Regions from separate parts of the Pseudonocardia sp. ICBG601 genome, predicted to be linked through region 2. Evidence: predicted binding sites of a transcription regulator. Region 2 holds the regulator's gene; the other holds the start of a gene.
The links. The regulator LexA, encoded in region 2, represses DNA repair genes until DNA is damaged. The targets are predictions, from matches to a motif close to CGAACACGTGTTCG.
Positions count from the first base shown of each region.

Region 1: a site for LexA is predicted at 7,563-7,576, ahead of dnaB (replicative DNA helicase). Genes of this name have one in related genera too.

Region 1 is NZ_JAHLJA010000148.1:686,290-696,885, reverse strand. Features, by position in the region: gene KPL57_RS32465 (transglycosylase domain-containing protein) at 1-82, shown strand, start outside; gene KPL57_RS32460 (glycosyltransferase family 87 protein) at 79-1,890, shown strand; gene KPL57_RS32455 (CoA pyrophosphatase) at 2,498-3,175, shown strand; gene KPL57_RS32450 (deoxyribonuclease IV) at 3,374-4,141, opposite strand; gene KPL57_RS70480 (DUF4333 domain-containing protein) at 4,185-4,700, opposite strand; gene KPL57_RS70475 (hypothetical protein) at 4,697-5,074, opposite strand; gene rpsF (30S ribosomal protein S6) at 5,339-5,653, shown strand; gene KPL57_RS32430 (single-stranded DNA-binding protein) at 5,665-6,213, shown strand; gene rpsR (30S ribosomal protein S18) at 6,268-6,504, shown strand; gene rplI (50S ribosomal protein L9) at 6,519-6,965, shown strand; gene dnaB (replicative DNA helicase) at 7,607-9,016, shown strand; gene KPL57_RS32410 (DUF3040 domain-containing protein) at 9,132-9,470, opposite strand; gene KPL57_RS32405 (dTDP-4-dehydrorhamnose 3,5-epimerase family protein) at 9,641-10,159, opposite strand; gene KPL57_RS32400 (class I SAM-dependent methyltransferase) at 10,356-10,596, shown strand, end outside.
Region 2 is NZ_JAHLJA010000002.1:844,507-855,102, reverse strand. Features, by position in the region: gene KPL57_RS04010 (alkaline phosphatase family protein) at 1-486, shown strand, start outside; gene KPL57_RS04005 (alpha/beta fold hydrolase) at 556-1,563, shown strand; gene KPL57_RS04000 (hypothetical protein) at 1,578-2,219, opposite strand; gene KPL57_RS03995 (vitamin B12-dependent ribonucleotide reductase) at 2,300-5,161, opposite strand; gene nrdR (transcriptional regulator NrdR) at 5,256-5,747, opposite strand; gene KPL57_RS03985 (hypothetical protein) at 6,257-6,901, opposite strand; gene KPL57_RS03980 (hypothetical protein) at 7,064-7,294, opposite strand; gene lexA (transcriptional repressor LexA) at 7,524-8,282, shown strand; gene KPL57_RS03970 (hypothetical protein) at 8,311-9,375, opposite strand; gene hflX (GTPase HflX) at 9,411-10,596, opposite strand, start outside.

The DNA of each region.
Region 1 (10,596 bases), on a different contig from region 2:
CCCCGGCAACGACGGCAACAGTGACGGTCCGCCCGGCTCCGACGCGGGCCGGGACCGTCCGGGCCGCGGGGGCGACAACTGACCGCAGGCGGCCGGCCCGGAGCCGCACCGCCCGCCCCCCGCGACGCGCCGGGGGCGGGCGTCCGGGACCGGGAGATCCCGACCTGGACCGAGCCGCTGGCGCGCGCCGCCAGCCGGGTCGTCGGCGGCCCGCTGGGCCGGCACGCACTCGTCGGACGGTCGCGCTGGTGGACCCCGCTGCGGGTGGTGCTGCTGCTCGCCGTCGTCGTGCTGGCGCTGGGCTGGCTGGGCAAGGCGGCCTGCCTGCAGCAGTACCGCACCCCCGACGGTGCGCTCGCGCTGGACTGGCGCAACGACCGTCAGTACGTCGCGATGTGCTACTCCGACACCGTCCCGCTCTACGGGCTGGAAGGTCTCGCCGACGACGCCGTCCCCTACCGCGACGCCTGGTTCGAGACCGCCGCCGACGGCTCCCGCACCGCCCGGTACATGGAGTACCCGGTGGTCACCGGGATGTTCCAGTACCTCAACGCGCAGCTGACCGACGGCTGGCAGTGGCTGGCCGAGCGGCTGCCGCTGCCGACCGCGCTCGACGTCGTCGTCTACTTCGACGTCACCGCGATCTGGCTGGCCATGGCCTGGCTGGTGGTGGTGTGGGCGGTGCTGATGCTCCGCCCGGAACGTCCGTGGGACGCCGCGCTGGTCGCGCTGTCCCCGCTGGTGGCGGTGCACGCGTTCACCAACTTCGACACGCTCACCGTCGCGCTCGCGACCGGGGCGCTGCTCGCGCTGCGCCGAGACCGTCCGGTCTGGGCCGGGGTGCTGCTCGGGATCGGCGGCGCGGCGAAGCTCTACCCGCTGCTGTTCCTGCTGCCGGTGCTGCTCGTCGGCTGGCGACGCCGCGCCGACGGCGGCCTCCCGCGAGCCGCGTGGACGATCGGCGCCACGGTCCTCGCCTGGGTGGCGGTGAACCTCCCGGTCGCGCTGGCCTGGCCGCGCGGCTGGGTCGAGTTCTTCCTGCTCAACCGCACGCGCCCGGCCGACCCGGACTCGATCTGGTACTCGCTGTACTGGTTCACCGGCTGGTCCGGCTTCGACGGCCCGCTCGGCGACGGGCAGTCCCCCACCGTGCTCAACACCGTCACCGCGGTCCTCATGGTGCTGGCGTTCGCCGCGATCGCCTGGCTCGCGCTGCGCGCGCCGCGCCCGCCCGCGGTCGCCGAGCTGGCGTTCCTGACGGTCTCGGCGTTCCTGCTGGTCAACAAGGTGTGGAGCCCGCAGTACTCGCTGTGGCTGGTCCCGCTCGCGGTGCTCGCCCTGCCACGCTGGCGGCTGCTGCTGGCGTGGATGGTCGTCGACGCGCTGGTCTGGGTGCCGCGGATGTTCCAGTACCTGGGTGTCGCGAACAAGGGACTGCCGCCGGAGCCGTTCCTGGTGACCGTGCTGGTCCGCGACGCCGTGGTGGTCGCGCTGTGCGTGCTCGTCGTCCGGCAGATCCTGCGGCCCGGCACCGACCCCGGCCGGGACCCGGAGCCCGTGTGGCCGGTCGGCCCGCGGGTCTCCCGGTCCCGCGTTCCCGCCGTGCCCGCCGCTGCGGCGTCCGCCGTGGCGGTGCCCGCACGGGGCGGGCGGCGTCGGCGAGGGGACGGCGGCGGTTCCGGCGCCACCGGTTCCGTCGGGGCGTCCCGGTCCGGTGGCGCGACTCGGTCCGGCGGCGTGACCCGGTCCGGCGGTGCGACTCGGTCCGGCGGGACGTCCCCGTCCGGTGGCGCGGCCGGTTCCGCGGGCTCCGGCCGCTCCGGCCGCGCGGCGGCACCCGAGCCGTGGCCGTCCCGGGCGGCCCGCCCCCGGCGCGACCCCGCGGACTGAACCGCGGCTGCTCCTCGCGTCGCCGCACCCGTTGTGCGGTGGCCGCGCCCGGGCAGTTGTTGCGCCCTTGCGGTCGCCGCACCTGTCGTGCCGGTCGCTGCACCCCCGGCGGTCGCCGCACCTGTCGTGCGGTCGCCGCACCCCCTCGCGGTCGGGGCACTCTCCCGCGGTCGCCGTTCCCCGACGCTCGTCGCACCCCTGGTGACGTCGACGCACCGCTCGTGCGGTCGCCGCACCCTCTGCGGCGGGTGCGGCGACCTCGCCCGGGGTGCGACGGCAGGCGTCGTGGTCGTCCCGGCCGGCGCGCACCGGGGCCTGTGCGGCGCGCACCGGCGCGACGGCGGCGTGCCGCCTACCGCCCGTGCCGCCTACCGCCCGTGCCGCCTACCGCCCGTGCCGCCTACCGCCCGTGCCGCCTACCGCCCGTGCCGCCTACCGCCCGTGCCTCTCGCCGCCCGTGCCGTCGGGCGCCGACCGTAGGGCCGGGCGCCGACCGCGTGCGCCGGGTGCCGGGCGCCGCACAGGGTGTGGTGGCGCCGCACAGGGTGTGACGTGTGTGGCGGCGACGGAACCTGTGCGGCGCCCGGGCGGGTGCGACGATCGGTGCATGGCCGACGACGTGGTGGTCCCGGAACCGGTGCAGCGCCAGCTGCGGGAGCGTGTCGAGGCGGCGCTGACGACGCTCCCCCCGGCCGAGCGCCGGGCCGCGTCGGAGGCGGACCGGGCGGGGAAGCGGGCCGCCGCCGTCACGCTGACGCTGCTGCCGGTCCCCGGTGCCACCGGCGACGGCCGTCTCGCCGACGAGGTCGCGTTCGTCCTGACCCGGCGCGCCCGGTCGCTGCGGGCGCACTCCGGGCAGTGGGCCCTTCCGGGCGGGCGGCTCGACCCGGGTGAGACCGCCGAGCAGGCGGGGCGCCGCGAGGTGTCCGAGGAGATCGGGCTCGAGCTCGGACCGGACCGCGTGCTCGGCCTGCTCGACGACTACCCGACCCGTTCCGGCTACGTCATCACCCCGGTCGTGCTGTGGGCCGGCGGCGCGGGCGAGCCGACGCCCAACCCGGACGAGGTCGCCGAGCTGCACCGTCCGCCGCTGGCCGAGATCGACCACGAGCCCCGGTTCCTCACGATCCCCGAGTCCGACGCCCCGGTGATCCAGGTGCCGCTGTTCGACCGCTACGTCCACGCCCCCACCGGCGCGGTGCTCCACCAGTTCCGCGAGGTCGTCCTGCACGGGCGCGCGACGCGGGTCGCGCACCTGGAGCAGCCGGTGTTCGCCTGGCGCTGAGGAACCCGACCGACGTCCCGGGGCGCGGCCGGGCGGTGCCCGTCGCCGGTCGGGACGGCGCGGTCACCCACGGCGGGGCCGGCGTCGCCGAGCGGCCGGCCGACCTCGGCGGTGCCACGGACGGGGCGCTCCCGTTCCGCTGCTCGGGCCGATCCGGGCGGCCCGCTCACCGCCAGGGTCCTACCGCCTGAGCCCGCCTCAGGTGTGCTCCCGCAGGAACGCGATGTCGCGGGCCTGCCCCTCGGCCGGGGTCTCCACCACGACCGGCGCCCCCGCCGCCGCGACGACGGCGGCCAGCTCGTCCGGCGGGATCGTCCCGTCGTCGATGTTGGCGTGCCGGTCGCGGGCGGAGTCGAACGCGTCGCGCGAGTTGTTCAGGTGGATCAGGTCGATCCGCCCGGTGATCCCCCGGACCCGCTCGACGATCCCGGCCAGCTCCTCGCCGCCGGCGAAGGCGTGGCAGGTGTCCAGGCAGAACCCGACGCCGAACTCGCCCACCGCGTCCCACAGCCGGCCCAGTGCGTCGAACCGGCGGGCCATGGCGTTGTCCCCGCCCGCGGTGTTCTCGATCAGGACGGGCACGTCGAAGCCGTGCTCCCCGGCCTGGCGCTCGACGAACTTGCGCCAGTTGTCGATCCCGACGGCCGGGTCGTCGTCCTTCGTGACGTGCCCGCCGTGCACGACCAGGCCGAACGCACCGACCTCGGCGGCCCCGGCCAGGTGCTGCTGCACGATCTTGCGGCTGGGGATGCGGATCCGGTTGTTCGTGGACGCGACGTTCGCGGTGTAGGGCGCGTGCACCACCACCGCGACGTCCGACGCGGCCAGCTCCGCCGCCCGTGGGTGCGGCGGCGGCTTCTTCCAGCCCTGCGGGTCGGACAGGAACAGCTGGATCACCTCGGCGCCGACCTCGGCGGCCGCGGCCAGGGGGTCCTCGGCGTCGCGGACGTGTGCTCCGATCTGCATACGGGCACGGTAGCGAGGACCCCCGACAGCCGTCGGCCGCCGGTCAGGCGTCGGCGATCGAGAAGTTCACCAGGCCGCCCTCCACCGAGGTCACGGTCACCCGGGCCGGCAGCTGCTCGCCGCCGACGGTAAGGGTGCAGGTCTGCACGGCGCCGGGGCGCGGGGCCAGCTCGCCGTCGCAGGTCGTGGTCTCGACCGGCCGGCCCATGGATGCGGTGACCTGCTCACCGACGGTCCTCGCCAGCACCTCCGGCGACACCGGCCGGGCCTCGGTGGTGATGTCGAAGTTCACCGTGCCGCCGTCGACGGCGCTGACCGCGGCCACGGCGTCGACCGGCTGGCCGCCGGTGGTGAACTCGCAGCGCAGGGTCCGCCCGACCTCGGCGGCCAGGTCGGACGGGCAGGTCACGGTGCCGGCGTCGATCGCCACGCCCTGCCCGCCCAGCTGGGTCGCGATGGTCGAGGCGACCTGGTCGCGCGGCACCGACGAGGAGCAGCCCGCCGCCGCCAGCAGCCCCGCGGCCGCCACGAGCGCGGCGAGGACCCGCGGCGCGCTCACGCCGCACCGCCGGTCAGCAGCGCCCGCCAGGACTTCCCCGCGGTGCGCCCGGTGGCGATGTCGTGCACCGCCCGGCTCGCGACGAACGCCTCGCCCACGGCGGTGTCGAACAGGGCCGCGGTCGCGGTGTCGGCGCCGTTCGGGCGGACCAGCGCGATCCGCCGCCGCTGCCCGGCGACGGTGGCGCGGAAGCCCCCGCCGAACTCGTACCAGGGGAAACGGACGTCGGTGACGGCGTCGAGCGGCTCGTCGAAGACGGGGCCGGTGTCGGCGACGAACGACAGCCGTCCGTCGGCCAGGACCAGGATCCCCGGTGTGTTCATGAGCCCGGACAGGATCCAGGCGTGGCTGCGGAAGTGGGTGGTGCCGGACACGAGCTCTCCCCCGTGGTCGTCGGCGCCCGCGGACCGGGCACCCGTACGACGACCAGCGTCTCCGCGGGCACGGCCCGAACCCATCCCAGCGATCTGGGGAACCGCGTACCCGCAGGTCGGGGCCGGAACGGCCGTTGCTAGGCTGTACCGGCATCCCCGCAGCTCCCGCGCATCCGCCGGAAACTGTCGGGGTGCACTGAGAACCTCCTGTCACGGCCGTCCGGGCCGTGACCGTTTCGAGTCCATAGGAGGTGAGTGGTTCTCATGCGTCATTACGAGGTCATGGTCATCCTCGACGGCGGCCTGGACGAGCGCACTGTGCAGCCGTCCCTGGAGCAGTTCCTCACCGTCGTGAAGAACGACGGCGGATCGGTCGAGAAGATCGAGGTCTGGGGCAAGCGCCGCCTGGCCTACGAGATCAAGAAGCAGGGCGAGGCCATCTACGCGGTCCTCGACATCACCGCTGAGCCGGCCACCGTCACCGAGCTGGACCGCCAGCTGGGTCTGAACGAGTCCGTGCTGCGCACCAAGGTCCTGCGCAAGGACGTCACCCGCACGCCGGCGCCCGCCGCCGGCTGATTGGAGCCGTCATGGCCGGCGAGACCGTCATCACCGTCGTGGGCAACCTGACGGCGGATCCCGAGCTGCGGTTCACCCCGTCCGGCGCCGCGGTCGCCAACTTCACCGTGGCGTCCACCCCGCGCACCTTCGACCGCCAGTCCGGCGAGTGGAAGGACGGCGAGGCGCTCTTCCTGCGCTGCAACATCTGGCGCCAGGCGGCGGAGAACGTCGCCGAGTCCTTGACCCGCGGCGCGCGCGTCGTGGTCCAGGGTCGTCTGCGCCAGCGGTCGTTCGAGACCAAGGAAGGCGAGAAGCGCACCGTCGTGGAGATGGAGGTCGACGAGGTCGGCCCGTCCCTGCGCTACGCGACCGCCAAGGTCAACAAGGTCAACCGGGGCGGAGGCTCCGGTGGCTTCGGTGGCGGCGGCGGTGGCTACGACGGTGGCGGCGGCGGTGGCGCCCGACAGGGCGGCGGTTCCGGCGGTGGAGGCAACTCCGGCGGCGGCTATGACGACCCCTGGGGTTCGGCCCCGCCCGCGGGCAGTGGCGCCGCGTCCGACGACGAGCCCCCCTTCTGATCCACGTACCTCTCCGCCCGTGACGGGCGGAGGACGATCTCCAGGAGCACCACCATGGCCAAGGCCATCGTGCGCAAGCCGAAGAAGAAGGTCTGCGCTTTCTGCAAGGACAAGGCCCAGCTGATCGACTACAAGGACACCGGTCTGCTGCGGAAGTTCATCTCCGACCGCGGCAAGATCCGTGCCCGTCGGGTCACCGGCAACTGCCGGCAGCACCAGCGGGACGTCGCCGTCGCGGTGAAGAACTCCCGTGAGGTCGCCCTGCTGCCGTACACCTCGACCGCTCGCTGAGGAAGGGGAGACACATGAAGCTCATCCTCAACGCCGACGTCCCGAACCTGGGTGCCCCGGGTGACATCGTCGAGGTCAAGGACGGCTACGGCCGCAACTACCTGCTCCCGCGCAAGCTCGCGGTCGTCGCCACCCGTGGCGCCGAGAAGCAGGTGGAGCAGATCCGCCGGGCCCAGAAGACCCGCGAGATCCGCGACCTGGGCCACGCCCAGCAGGTCGACTCGCAGCTGCGCAACATCAACGTGACCGTCCCGGCCAAGGCCGGCGACACCGGCCGTCTGTTCGGCTCGATCACGCCGGCCCAGGTCGTCGACGCCGTCAAGGCGGCCGGCGGCCCGCTGCTGGACAAGCGCAGCATCGACGTCCCGGGTCACCTCAAGACCCTGGGCAAGCACCAGGTGCAGGTCCGCCTGCACCCGGAGGTCACCACCGAGCTGCCGATCGCGGTCGTCGCGAGCTGAGCGGTCCGGTGGTCGTACGACCACCGAGCGTGAACAGGGCGGTGTCCGGAGCCATGTGCTCCGGGCGCCGCCCTTTCGCGTGTCCGGGGCCGGCCGGAGGGGCGTCGTGCACACGGTGCGCAGTCCCGGATGGACGATCGACACCGATCGGACGACCCCACACCGGATGCCTTGTCACGCAGCCGACACGCCGTGCGGTGACGACCCACTCGTCGGGCGGGCCTGTGGACGCGCCGGGCGGTGAGCGGTCCGCCGGGCGCTCCGACACGCCCGTACGCGGCGTGCGACGACACGCCAGAGCAAAGTTGTCCACAGCTGTGAGTATGCCTCTGACCTGCGCAGACGGCCCATTCCGCTGCGCTGTCCCCAGGTTGTCCCCAGCACGGTCCCGGGACGGGCGGCATCCGTGCACAGTTCATCCCCAGTTCGATCACCAGGCCGGTTCGCCACGGGCGGTACGGCCGACCTAGTGTCGGCCGTACCGGTACGCGAGCGCCTTGCTCCCCGGGCCGCGCCCGCCGCGGTCCGTCGGGCACCGCGCCGGCCGGCAGATCACCGACGACGGTCGCGGGTGGGCAGCACGTACCACTCGCGCGTCGAACGTGCGTTCGGTACTGTGTCCACCGGGGGTGACGCTGCGTATGGCTCTGACGGACGATCGTCCCGGCAACAAGCCCCGTGCGGTCCGTGACGGCGAGAAGGCCTCCGGACCCGGCGAGGGCGCCACGTTCGACCGTCAGCCCCCGCAGGACCTCACGGCCGAGCAGTCGGTGCTCGGCGGCATGCTGCTGAGCAAGGACGCGATCGCCGACGTCGTGGAGGTCCTGCAGCCGGAGGACTTCTACCGGCCCGCCCACCAGACCGTCTACGAGACGATCCTGGACCTCTACAGCCGTGGCGAGCCCGCGGACGCGGTGACCGTCTCGGCGGAGCTGCAGCGGCGCGGTGAGCTCGTCCGCCTCGGCGGCGCGCCCTACCTGCACACCCTCATCGCGACCGTGCCCACCGCGGCGAACGCGGCGTACTACGCCGAGATCGTCGGCGAGAAGGCGGTCCTGCGGCGGCTGGTCGAGGCCGGCACCCGGATCGTGCAGCTCGGCTACCACGGTGCCGACGGCGGCGACGTCGACGACGCGGTGGACCGGGCCCAGGCCGCGGTCTACGAGGTCACCGAGCGCACCACCACCGAGGACTACACGGTGCTGGAGGAGCTCCTCCAGCCCACGATGGACGAGATCGACGCGATCGCCTCCCGGGGCGGCCAGTCCACGGGTGTGCCGACCGGCTTCGCCGACCTCGACCAGGTCACCAACGGTCTGCACCCGGGCCAGATGGTCGTCGTCGCGGCCCGGCCGGGTCTGGGCAAGTCGACCCTGGGTCTGGACTTCGCCCGCTCCTGCTCCATCAAGAACGGCATGACCAGCGCGTTCTTCTCGCTGGAGATGAGCAAGTCCGAGATCGTCATGCGTCTGCTGTCCGCGGAGGCCCGGATCCGGCTGGCCGACATGCGCGCCGGCCGGATGTCGGACGAGGACTGGACGCGGATGGCGCGGCGGATGTCGGAGATCTCCGAGGCGCCGCTCTACATCGACGACTCGCCGAACCTGACGCTGATGGAGATCCGGGCCAAGGCGCGCCGGATGAAGCAGCGCTACGACCTGAAGCTGATCATCCTGGACTACCTGCAGCTGATGACCTCGGGCCGCAAGGTCGAGTCCCGTCAGCAGGAGGTCTCGGAGTTCTCCCGGCAGATCAAGCTGCTGGCCAAGGAGCTCGAGGTCCCGGTGGTGGCCATGAGCCAGCTGAACCGTGGTCCCGAGCAGCGCACCGACAAGCGGCCGATGCTGTCGGACCTGCGTGAGTCCGGCTCGATCGAGCAGGACGCGGACATGGTGGTGCTGCTGCACCGCCCCGACGCGTTCGAGCAGGACGACCCGCGTGCCGGTGAGGCCGACCTGATCCTGGCCAAGCACCGTAACGGCCCGACCACGACGATCACCGTCGCCCACCAGCTGCACTACAGCCGGTTCTCCGACCTCGCCCACGGCTGAGGCCGCCGGTCGCGCGACCGCGCGCCACGGCCACCCCGTCCGTCCGGGGAGGCACCGGTCACTGCGCGGTTCCGCCGGGGAGGCACCGCGCGGTGCGCGGTGCGGGGGTGCCGGGTCAGGCGGTCCCGGGGTGCGCCTGCGGCCCGGTGGTGGCCGCGACGGCCAGGGCGAGGCCGGCCACGAGGATCCCCGCGACGACGACCGGCACGCTCACCAGCACGGCACCGAGCAGCAGCACGACCAGCGCGATCCCCAGCAGCATCGTCGGGAACGGGCCCGAGCCGTGCACGGTGCGCCGGTCGCGGGCGAACCCGGCGAGCAGCCGTCCGCCGTGGCGGGCCGGGGCGTGCAGTGCGGCGTTCAGTGCGGAGAACCGGCGGACCAGTCGCGGGTCGGTCAGTCGCAGCTGCACCTCGATCTCGTGCAGTCGACGGTTCTCGCGCTCGCTCAGCACCTCGGAAACCCCTCGTGTCCACGTCCCGGCAGACACGGTCGTGCCGCCGTCCGGCGCGGGGCGTCGTCGATCCGGCCTGGTACCGACGTTACGTGACCGATTCGTGATCTCGCCGACCGGGCCGCCCGGCTCACATGCGCCCGTCCTCACACCGGGGACGGGGCCCGGGGTCACCAGAGGGAGACGCGGTCCCGGCGGGGGCCCGCGGGGGCCCCGAGGCGGGCGATCAGCGCGGCCCACGAGCGTGCCGTCCCCGGTGTCCGGGACGGCCGGGGGCGGAGCCAGCGGACCGCGAGGTCCGGGTCGTCCGGGTCGACGTCGAAGCGTTCCCGGCGCGGGAGCCGGGTGGCGCTGCGCAGCTCGACGACGGTCCCGCTCGCGACGGACTGGACGCCGTAGAGGCAGCCCGGCGGGACGAGCAGCCGCTGCGGGCCCTCGAGCAGGGCGACGGCGAGCCGGCCGAAGGTGTCGGCGTCCGGCCGGGCGTCGATGACGACGGCGTAGCCGCTGCCGCGGGGGACGCCGAGCAGCACCGCGTCGCCGGGATGGCCGAACAGGCCGAGCACGGCGTCGCGGGCCGGGCGGCGCCGTCGTCGCACGGTGAAGGCGGTGAGGTCCGGGCCGGACGCGTCGGCGGCGGTCGGGTCGAGCAGCAGCGCGCCGGGCACCACGGTCCGTACGACGTCCACTCGACCTCCCTCGGGTCCGGTCACCGCGTGCGACGGGCGCGCGATGGGCTGCGGTTGGGGTACCGGAGACGACAACGAGCGGCCTCGGCCCCGGTGACGCTGCGCGAGTCCACGTTGCTCCGATCGGGTTCACAGCGGGCTTTCAGCCCCCGTATCTACTATCGGAGCTAGTACTGCTGCGACGAAGGGGTGGCGCATGACCGACGACCCGACGCCGGGTACCCGGTGCCGTGCCTGTGGCGGTGCCGCGGGCGCGGTCGTGCTCGACCTGGGCGAGCAGCCGCCGTGGGACCGGATGCCCGCGCGGGACGCCCCGCTGCCCGACCCGGCCGCCCCGCTGCGCATGTGGCTGTGCGCCGGCTGCGGTCTCGCCCAGCTGCAGACCGACGCCGCGGTGGCCGAGGAGCTGCACGGCGTCGAACCGCGGGCGATGGCCG
Region 2 (10,596 bases):
CACGGCGCGGACGGCGAGCCGACCGTGCACTACCTGACCGACGTCCTGGAGGAGGCGGGGGTCGCGGTCGACGAGGTCGTGCTCCCGATCACCGACCCCTACGTCCGCCACCACGGCGCGCTCGGCTCGTTCGCGTGGATCTACCTGCCCGAACCCGAGCGGGACCGGGCCCGCGCCGTGCTCGCCGCCCTGCCCGGGATCGAGGAGGTGTGGGACCGCGCCGACGCCGCGACCGTCCACGAGCACCCCGCCGACCGGATCGGGGACCTCGCGGTCTCGTCGTCGGCGCACGTCGCGCTGGGGACCCGGGCCCGCGACCACGACCTGTCCGGCCTGCACGGCGCCCTGCGGTCGCACGGCGGGCGGCACGAGCAGCCGATCCCGCTGATCACCAGCCGGCCGGTCGCCGGGCCCCTGGCGCGGCGGTTCCGCTCCGGGGTGCTGCGCAGCCGTGACCTGCACGACCTCGTCCTCAACCACCTCTGAGGTCCGGCGGGGCCGACGCGTTCGCCGACGGCAACACCGGGGTAACGCGACGGTCCTACCGTCGGGCGGATGGCGGCCCCCACCTCGCGCCCGGCACCGGTCGGCGACCGGCTCGGCGTCGTGCCGCCGCGGGACTCGGAGCTGCGGTTCCGCACCGTGCACGGCTACCGGCGGGCGTTCCGGGTGGCCGGCTCCGGGCCCGCGGTCGTGCTCGTGCACGGCATCGGGGACAGCTCGGCGACGTGGGAGGCGGTGTTCCCCGCGCTGGCCCGGCGGCACCTGGTCATCGCGCCGGACCTGCTCGGGCACGGGCACTCCGACAAGCCGCGCGCGGACTACTCCGTCGCCGCCTACGCCAACGGGGTCCGCGACCTGCTCGGTGTCCTCGGGGTGCCCCGCGCGACGCTGGTGGGGCACTCGCTCGGCGGCGGCGTCGCCATGCAGTTCGCCTACCAGTACCCCGAACGCACCGAGCGTCTCGTGCTGGTCGGGACCGGCGGGGCGGGTCCGGACGTGACGCCGCTGCTGCGCGCGGTGAGCCTGCCCGGCGCGCACGCGGTGCTGGCGGCCTCGCAGCTGCCACTGCTGCGGTGGCAGCTCGGGTGGGCCGTCGACGCGCTGCGCCTGGTCGGGGCCGACCTCGGCCGCGACGCCGCCGACCTGCTCCGGCTGGTCGACGCGCTGCCCGACGCGACGTCGCGGACGGCGTTCATCCGGACGCTGCGCGCCGTCGTCGACTGGCGCGGGCAGGTGGTGACCATGCTCGACCGCTGCTACCTGACCCGCGGGATGCCGACGATGCTCGTGTGGGGCGCCCGGGACGCCGTCGTACCGCTGGCGCACGCGCGCACCGCGCACGCCGCGATGCCGGGCAGCAGGCTGGAGGTCTTCGACGACGCCGGGCACTTCCCGCACCACAGCGACCCGGCCCGGTTCGTCGGGGTGCTGGAGGAGTTCCTGGGGTCCACCGACCCGGCGCGGTGGAGCCCGGAGCAGTGGCGTCAGCTGCTGCGCTGCCCCGCTCCCCCGCCCGCCGGCGTCGCCGGGGCGCGGCCGGGACCGGTCTCAGCGACCTGACCCCGGGCCCGGGGTCAGAACACGAACCCCAGCCAGGTGCCGGCACAGCCGTGGCAGGCGCCGTGCGTCGTCGCGGCCCGGTGCACCGGGCGCAGGCAGATCACGCAGTGGGTGAGCCGGCGCCGGGCCCGGCGCAGCAGACCGTCACGCACCTGGCGGACGGCGAGCCCGGCGTCGCCGTCGGGGTCGTCGCAGCCGGGCAGGACGGGTACCTCCACCGCGTCCGCCGGGTCCAGCACCGGGAGGTGGCCGTCCCAGCGTGGTTCCGGGCGGGCCAGCAGCACCGGACCGGCCGGGTCGAACCCGAGCATCAGCTGCGGCGGCTCCCCCGCGACGAACCAGGCCACCGGGTCCGGCGTCGCGCCGGGCGGGAGGAGCCCCGCCGAGCGCAGGTCCGCGTCGGTCCAGCCGCCGCGACGCAGGTCGGCCGGGGTGAGCCCGAAGTGCCGCAGCCCGTCGGCGGGCAGGTCGAGCTCGCGCAGCTCCGCCGGGGACGGGACGCCGACGTAGACGGTGCCGCGCTCCCCCGCCGGCTCCGCGACGGGCCCGGTGTCGTGGCCGTCCGCGGCGCGCCACGGGGCGGCGACGAGCACGGCGAGCACCCGCGGGTCGACGCCGAGGCGCCCGGCCACCTCCGCGGTGCGGTCCTCGGTCACGTGGTCCCCGATCCCTGCCTGCACCACACGCGCCGGGGCGGCTCCGGTGTCGGAGCCGCCCCGGTGTGGTGCGGTGTCGTTCAGCTGCAGCCGCTGGTGGAGCCGCAGCCCTCGCAGAGGTAGCAGGATCCGGCGGGGCGCATCTTCGTCCCGCAGGTCATGCACAGCGGTGCGTCGGCGGCCTTGCCCAGACGCAGCTCGAGCAGCTCGGTGGAGCTGCCGACCTCGACCGGGGCCGGATCGACACCGGCCTCCTTGCGCTCCTCGGTCGTCGGCACGGAGGAGCGGAACTCCTCCATGTCGAGCTTCTCGCCGGTGCCGTAGTCGTTCTCGACCTGGGCGGACCGCTCGTCGGAGGAGAAGATGCCCAGCTGGGCGCGCTTCTCGTACGGCAGGTGGTCCAGTGCCAGGCGGCGGAACAGGTAGTCCAGCACCGAGGTCGCGATCCGGACGTCCGGGTCGTCGGTCATCCCGGCCGGCTCGAAGCGCAGGTTGGAGAACTTCGAGACGTAGAACTCCAGCGGGATGCCGTACTGCAGACCCACCGAGATCGACATCGAGAAGGCGTCCATCACGCCGGCCAGGGTCGAGCCCTGCTTGCCGAGCTTGACGAAGATCTCGCCGAGGCCGTCGTCGGGGTAGCTGCCGGCGGTGAGGTAGCCCTCGGCGCCACCGACGGTGAACGACACGGTCTCGCTGGGCCGCTTCTTCGGCAGCCGCTTGCGGACCGGCCGCTGCTCGACGACGACGTGCTTCTCCGGCTCGGCGTCGGCCTTCTTGTCGCCGCCCTTGCCCGCGGACAGCGGCTGGCCGACCTTGCAGTTGTCGCGGTAGATCGCCAGGGCCTTGAGGCCGAGGCGCCACCCCTCGAGGTAGATCCGCTCGACGTCCTCGACGCTCGCCCGCTCGGGCATGTTGACCGTCTTGGAGATGGCGCCGGACAGGAACGGCTGCGCGGCGGCCATCATGCGGACGTGGCCCATCGGGGCGATCGTCCGGTCGCCCATGGCGCAGTCGAACACCTCGTAGTGCTCGGGCTTCATGCCCGGGGCGTCGACCACGTGGCCGTGCTCGGCGACGTACTCGACGATCGCCTCGGCCTGCTCGGCCTGGTAGCCGAGGTTGTCCAGGGCGCGGCGCACCGACTGGTTGACGATCTGCATGGAGCCGCCGCCGACCAGCTTCTTGAACTTGACCAGCGCCAGGTCCGGCTCGATGCCGGTCGTGTCGCAGTCCATCATCAGGCCGATCGTGCCGGTCGGGGCCAGCACCGACGCCTGCGCGTTGCGCCAGCCGTTGACCTGGCCGATCTCCTGGCACTGCTTCCAGACCTCGGTGGCGAGCTTCTGCACCGGGGTGCTGGAGGCGAAGGTGCGGATGCGGTCGTTCTCCGCGGCGTGCTTGCGGACGACGCGCTGGTGGGACTCGGCGTTGCGGGCGTAGCCCTCGTACGGGCCGACGACGCCGGCGAGCTCGGCGGAGCGCTTGTACGCGGCACCGGTCATCAGCGAGGTGATGGACCCGGCGAGCGCGCGGCCGCCCTCGGAGTCGTAGGCGTGGCCGGTCGCCATGAGCAGCGCGCCGAGGTTGGCGTAGCCGATGCCCAGCTGGCGGAACCGGCGCGTGGTGTCGGCGATCGGCTCGGTCGGGAAGTCCGCGAAGCAGATCGAGATGTCCATCGCGGTGATGATCAGCTCGACGGCCCTGGCGAAGGTCTCGGCGTCGAACCGGTCGTCGGAGTCGAGGAACTTCAGCAGGTTCAGCGACGCCAGGTTGCAGCTGGAGTTGTCCAGGTGCATGTACTCCGAGCACGGGTTCGACGCGCTGATCCGCCCCGACTCCGGGGTGGTGTGCCAGTCGTTGATCGTGCCGTCGTACTGGATGCCGGGGTCGGCGCAGTTCCAGGCCGCCTCGGCGATGCCGCGGAACAGCTTGCGGGCGTCGACGCGCTCGATGACCTCACCGGTCATGCGGGCACGCAGACCGAAGTCGGTGCCCCCCTCGACGGCGCGCATGAACTCGTCGGTGACGCGGACGGAGTTGTTGGCGTTCTGGTACTGCACCGAGGTGATGTCGGAGCCGCCCAGGTCCATGTCGAAGCCGGCGTCGCGCAGGACGCGGACCTTGGCCTCTTCCTTGGCCTTGGTCTCGACGAACTCCTCGATGTCGGGGTGGTCGACGTCGAGGACGACCATCTTCGCCGCGCGCCGGGTGGCGCCGCCGGACTTGATGGTGCCCGCGGAGGCGTCGGCACCGCGCATGAACGAGACCGGGCCCGAGGCGGTGCCGCCGGAGGACAGCAGCTCCTTCGACGAGCGGATGCGCGAGAGGTTCAGGCCGGCACCGGAGCCGCCCTTGAAGATCAGGCCCTCCTCGCGGTACCAGTTCAGGATCGACTCCATGGTGTCGTCGACCGAGAGGATGAAGCAGGCGCTGACCTGCTGCGGGCTGGCGGTGCCGACGTTGAACCACACCGGCGAGTTGAAGCTGAACACCTGGTGGATCAGCATCCAGGTCAGCTCGTGGTCGAAGATCTCGGCGTCGCCGTCGGTGGCGAAGTAGCCGTGCTCGAGACCGGCCCGCTTGTAGGTGCCGACGACCCGCTCGACGAGCTGCTTGAGGCTGGACTCACGGGTGTCCGAGCCCACCGCGCCGCGGAAGTACTTGCTGGTGACGATGTTGGTGGCGTTGACCGACCAGCTGCGCGGGAACTCGACGCCGCGCTGCTCGAAGTTGACGGTGCCGTCGCGCCAGTTCGTCATGACGACGTCGCGGCGCTCCCACTCCACCTCCTCGTAGGGGTGGACCCCTTCGGTGGTGAAGACACGCTGCACGGTCAGGCCGGGCGCGCGCTTGGCGCCGGTCTTCCCGCGGCCACGCGACGGCTTGGCCGCCGCGCTCTCACCGGTGTCTGTCGTCGGGCCCCCGACGGTCTCGGTCATGAACTGCCTCCGCACATCCGACGCTTCTCCGCCCGCACGCTGGGGTGCGCGGACGGCTCTCTTCCCGGTACGACCGGCGACGACGACGCGCCGCTCAGCCGTCCGGGTGGTGGCCGGCCTCGTCGTCGGCTGCTTCCCCGGCAGCCGCCGAACGCAGGTCGGCGATCTCCTTCTCGAAGTCCTCGATGGAGGAGAAGGACCGATAGACACTCGCGAACCGCAGGTACGCGACCTCGTCGAGCTCACGCAGCGGCCCGAGGATCGCCAGCCCGACCTCGTGGCTGGGAAGCTCCGCCGCCCCGCGCGCCCGCACCGTCTCCTCGACCCGGTGGGCGAGCTGTTGCAGGTCGTCCTCGTCGACCGGCCGGCCCTGGCACGCCCGCCGAACCCCGCCGACGACCTTCTGCCGGCTGAAGGGTTCGGTCACCCCGCTGCGCTTGACGACGGCGAGCACGGCCTCCTCGACCGTGGTGAACCGTCGTCCGCACGAGGTGCAGGACCGGCGCCGGCGGGTGCATGTCCCGTCGTCGGCGGTCCGGGAGTCGATCACGCGGGAGTCCGGGTGTCGGCAGAACGGGCAGCGCATGGACGCTCACACCCCTCTTCCGTGACGTTCCGGAAACTCTCCGCAGCGATCAGTCCCCCCAACCAGTGGCGGAACGACACCAATGTAACCCCTACATCTAGGGGTACGCCATCCCGGGGCCCACGCCACGCCGAGCTTCGCCCGATCGGGATCCGAGCCTCGCACACCACGTTCCGCGACCGGTCCGTCGCCGACGATCATGGAGCGGGGCATCGGCGCTGGTGGCGCCGAGGAACGTCGCGGGCGGCGCCGTCCGTCGCGCCGCAGGGACCGCGACCGGCGGCCACCCGATGCGGGGACACGCCCTGCGGACGCGCCCGGCGGCACGTCGCCGACTCCTCCGACGACATCCCGGCGACCGCGCCCCGACACCCGTGCGCCATCCCCGCGCACGCCGTCACCCGATGCCACGCCGACACGGCGTCCGCCGCTCCGCACCGTCACCACCTCGGACCGCCCCGCCGCGCGGCGCACAGCCGTGCGCGCCCCGGGCGCGGCGCCGGCCGAGGTCAGCGCACGGCGCCGACCGACGGCACGGCGGCCGCGGGGGCGTTCCAGCCCGCCGCCGCGTCGCCCAGCAGCCCGAGCGCCACCACCGCGGTCGTCGCGCACAGCAGGGCCGCGACCCCGGTGAGGAACCGCTCCAGGCGACCGCGGGCGCGGCTGCGGGCCGGGCGCGGGCGCGCCGGGACCAGGCAGCGCCGGGACGGCGGACGGACGGTGCGCGGTGCCGGCACGGCCACCGACCGCGTACGGGCCGGCGCCGCGGCCGGTGCGGGCCGCGTCAGGGTCGCCGTCGCCCCCGGGGCCGGGTCCGCGGTGGTGCAGCGGGGCGTCCGGACGGCGAGGTTCGGACCGCCGGCGGGACCGGCCCCCGAGGGACCGGGCACCGGGGTGCGCCGGGAACGGGCGGCGGGATGGCGGGCGACCGACTCGGTCAGTGCGCGCTCGCGCGCCCCGTGGGCGGCCCACCGGTGGGCCGCGCGGGCGGCGGCCGACGAGCCGGCACCGGCCGCACCAGCGAGGCCGTCGGCGGCCCGCACCCGCTCCCGGGCGGCGCGCCGGGCGCGCGAGGTGGGGGTGCCGGGCGCCGGGGCGCCGGTCAGGCAGCCGACCGCGCCGTGGTCGCGGATCCGCTCGTCGAGCTCTCGCATGGTTCCTCCTGCCGTCGGACCGCCCGTCCCCCGGACGGTCTCGTCTCCCCCGCTCCCGACCGGCCCTTCCCCGAGCCCGGTCGAACGGGCGTACGAGCGGTGTAGCACCCGGCACCGACAACAACTGCGTTCCCGCAGGTCGTCGCCCGTGCCGGGACGTTCTCAGCGTGGTGCGCCGACCGCGGGCGGCCCGGCCGGGCCCTGGGTGGCGACCGCGACGTCGGCGAGCACCCCGAGCGCGACGACCGCGGCCGCCGAGGCGAGCAGGACACCCGACGCGGCCACCGCACGGCGCACGACGCCCGGCGCCGGGCCGGGACGCACCCCGTCGGTCGTGGTGCGCACCGGGACCCGCCCGATGACCGTCACGTCCCCGATGACCGCCGTACCCACGATCGCCACCCCCGCTGCCGTTCCCGCTGCCGGTCTCCCCCGCGCGGCCGGGCGGCGACGCGGACCGCGTTCGATCGAACCAGTGTTCGATCGAACGCCTGTGCGATGTTGTACCACCGCGGCCCGACGGAATCCACGACACGCCCCGGGCGACTTCGAACGCATGTTTGGCGAACGGGCCCGCGGCGGCTAGGGTCGTCGCCGTAAGTACCCCGAGGAGGCGAATGCGATGGCAGCGGACGACACCGGACACGGTGGTCCCGGCGTGACCGGCACCGCCGCGGACCGGGGATCCGCGAAGGTCCGGGAGTTCCCCGACCCCGCGGCCGACACCCGCGGCCTGACCCCGCGGCAGAAGAAGGTCCTGGCCGTCATCCGGGACTGGGTGGACCGGTACGGCTACCCGCCCAGCGTCCGCGAGATCGGTGACGCGGTGGGCCTCACGTCCACCTCGTCGGTGCACCACCAGCTCCGCACCCTGGAGCGCAAGGGCTTCCTCCGGCGCGACCCGAACCGCACCCGCGCGGTCGACGTCCGCAGCCCGGAGCAGATCGCCGGTACCGACGGGACCGACTCCGACACCGACACCGCCGACCTGCGTTCCGCGCGGCCGGCGCCGGCGTTCGTGCCGCTCATCGGCGACATCGCCGCCGGTGGCCCGATCCTGGCCGAGCAGGCCGTGCAGGACGTGTTCCCGCTGCCGCGCGAGATCGTCGGCGAGGGCACGCTGTTCCTGCTCAACGTCAAGGGCGACTCGATGGTCGACGCCGCGATCACCGACGGCGACTGGGTCGTCGTGCGCCAGCAGCCGGTGGCCGAGCAGGGCGAGGTCGTGGCCGCGATGATCGACGGCGAGGCGACCGTGAAGACGTTCCGCCGCAAGGACGGGCACATCTGGCTGATGCCCGCGAACGACGCCTACGACCCGATCCCGGGTGACGACGCGTCGATCCTCGGCCGCGTCGTGGCGGTCCTGCGCCGCCTCTGACCGTCGCGGACGGCGCCCCGTCCCGCGGTCAGCGGGACCGGCGGCGCCGTCCGTGCAGGGACATCGCGACGGCGCCGGCGACCAGCAGCGTCCCGAGCGCCGCGGCCCCGCCCGCGGCGGGCAGCCACGACGGGTACGTGCGGTACTCCGGCACTTCGGCGGGCTGGGGCACGACCGGTGCCCGCGGAACGGTCGCCGCGGTCACCGCGCCCGGGACGACCGTGATCGCCGCCGCGGTCAGGCCCCGCGCCTCGCTCCCGGAGTGCAACGCGCCCCGGCCGTCCGGGGCGACCGCCTCACCCTGGGCCTCCCCCGGCAGCGGCACCGGCAGCGGTGCCCCGCCCAGGGCCTCGACCAGCGCGTCCGCCGTCGCCGGTCCGCCGGCGGGCAGCGGGAACACCCAGGCGTCGGTGTAGGTCCGCAGCACGGCGGCGCGCCCGCCCTCGGCCCCGGCCGGCGAGACCCCGCCGCCGGTGACCGTGCGCGACCCGGCGGCCCCGAGCGGCCCGCCGCCGGTGCCGGACCAGGGCAGCACGACCTGGGCCACCCGGCGCAGCTCCACGGGGTCCCCGCCGTCGCGCAGCGGAGCGGCGGGCCGGTAGACCCCGGCGGCCCCGGTGGTCTTGTCGACCAGCAGGGGCACGCCGTCGTCGCCGACCAGCAGGGCCTCGACGTCGCGCGGACCGTCGGGGTAGATCAGGTCGTGCACCCGTGGCGGCCCGACCGGGGGCAGCACGACGAGCCGGACCGACCCGCGCTGCGCCCCGTTGTCGCCGGTGTCGGCGAGCCAGAGCTCCCCGCCCGGTCCGAGGCCGAGGTCCTCGACGTCGGTGACCGCGACGTCGGCCTGCCGGGTGCCGGTGACCGCGCAGCCGGCCGGGTCCAGGGTGAACGCCCGCGCGGTCCCGCCGCCGTCGACGATGGCGTGGTAGCGCTGCGGGGCCGCGCCGGGCGGGCCCTCGGCGACCAGCCCGGACAGCTCCTCCAGCCGCGGGTCGTCGATCGAGCAGACCGGGGTCGCCCCGGGCGGCGGCGCGGCCGCACCCGTGAGCGCACCGGACAGGCAGAGGACCGCGGTCAGGCGGCGGGCCACGACCCCGGGACCCGCTCGCCCGGCCGGTGGGACGCTCAGTGGCCCGCCGCCGTCGCCGGCAGGTCGGTGCCGGTCCCGGTCGGCAGGGCCGAGCCCGCCACCGCGAACGGCAGCACCGCGGTGCCCAGCTCGGGCTTCACCCGCGCCCGGATCCGGGTGCCGTCGGCGGTGTGCTCCTCGGCGAGGATCTCGCCGTCGTCGTGCAGCCGCGCGACCAGCGCACCCTCGGTGTAGGGCAGCAGGAGGTCGACCTCGTACTCCGGGCGCGGCAGGCGCTCGGCGATGCGCTCCCGGAGCTGCGGGATCCCGGCGCCGCTGTGCGCGGAGACGAACACCGCGTCCGGCTGGGCGTGCCGCAGCCGGGCCAGCGCGAGGTCACCGGCCGCGTCGGTCTTGTTGATCACGAGCAGCTCGGGCGGCATCGTGTCGCCCGCGGCCTCCCCGACCTCGACGAGCACCTGGCGGACCGCGGCGATCTGGTCGTCGGGCAGCGGGTCGGACCCGTCGACGACGTGCACCAGCAGGTCGGCCCGGGCGGCCTCCTCCAGCGTGGAGCGGAACGCCTCGACGAGCTGGTGCGGCAGGTGCCGCACGAACCCGACGGTGTCGGTGAGGGTGTAGTCGTGCCCGTCGGGCGTCTGCGCCTTGCGGGTGGTCGGGTCCAGCGTCGCGAACAGCGCGTCCTGCACCAGCACCCCGGCGTCGGTGAGCTGGTTGAGCAGGCTCGACTTGCCCGCGTTGGTGTAGCCGACGATCGCGACCGAGGGGATCTCGTTGCGGCGACGGCTGCCGCGCTGGGTCTCGCGGACCTGGCGCATCGCACCGATCTCGCGGCGCAGCTTCGACATGCGCGCGCGGATCCGGCGCCGGTCCAGCTCGATCTTCGTCTCACCGGGGCCACGGCCACCGATACCGACACCGCCCGCGGCGCGGCCACCGACCTGCCGGGACAGCGCCTCACCCCAGCCGCGCAGCCGCGGCAGCAGGTAGGACAGCTGCGCGAGCTCGACCTGGGCCTTGCCGTCCCGGGAACGGGCGTGCTGGGCGAAGATGTCGAGGATCAGCGCGGTCCGGTCGATGACCTTGACCTTGAGCCGCTCCTCCAGCTGACGGAGCTGGCCGGGCGAGAGCTCGCCGTCGCAGATCACGGTGTCGGCGCCGGTGGCGCGGACGGTCCCGAGCAGCTCCTCGACCTTGCCGGAGCCGATGAACGTGGCCGGG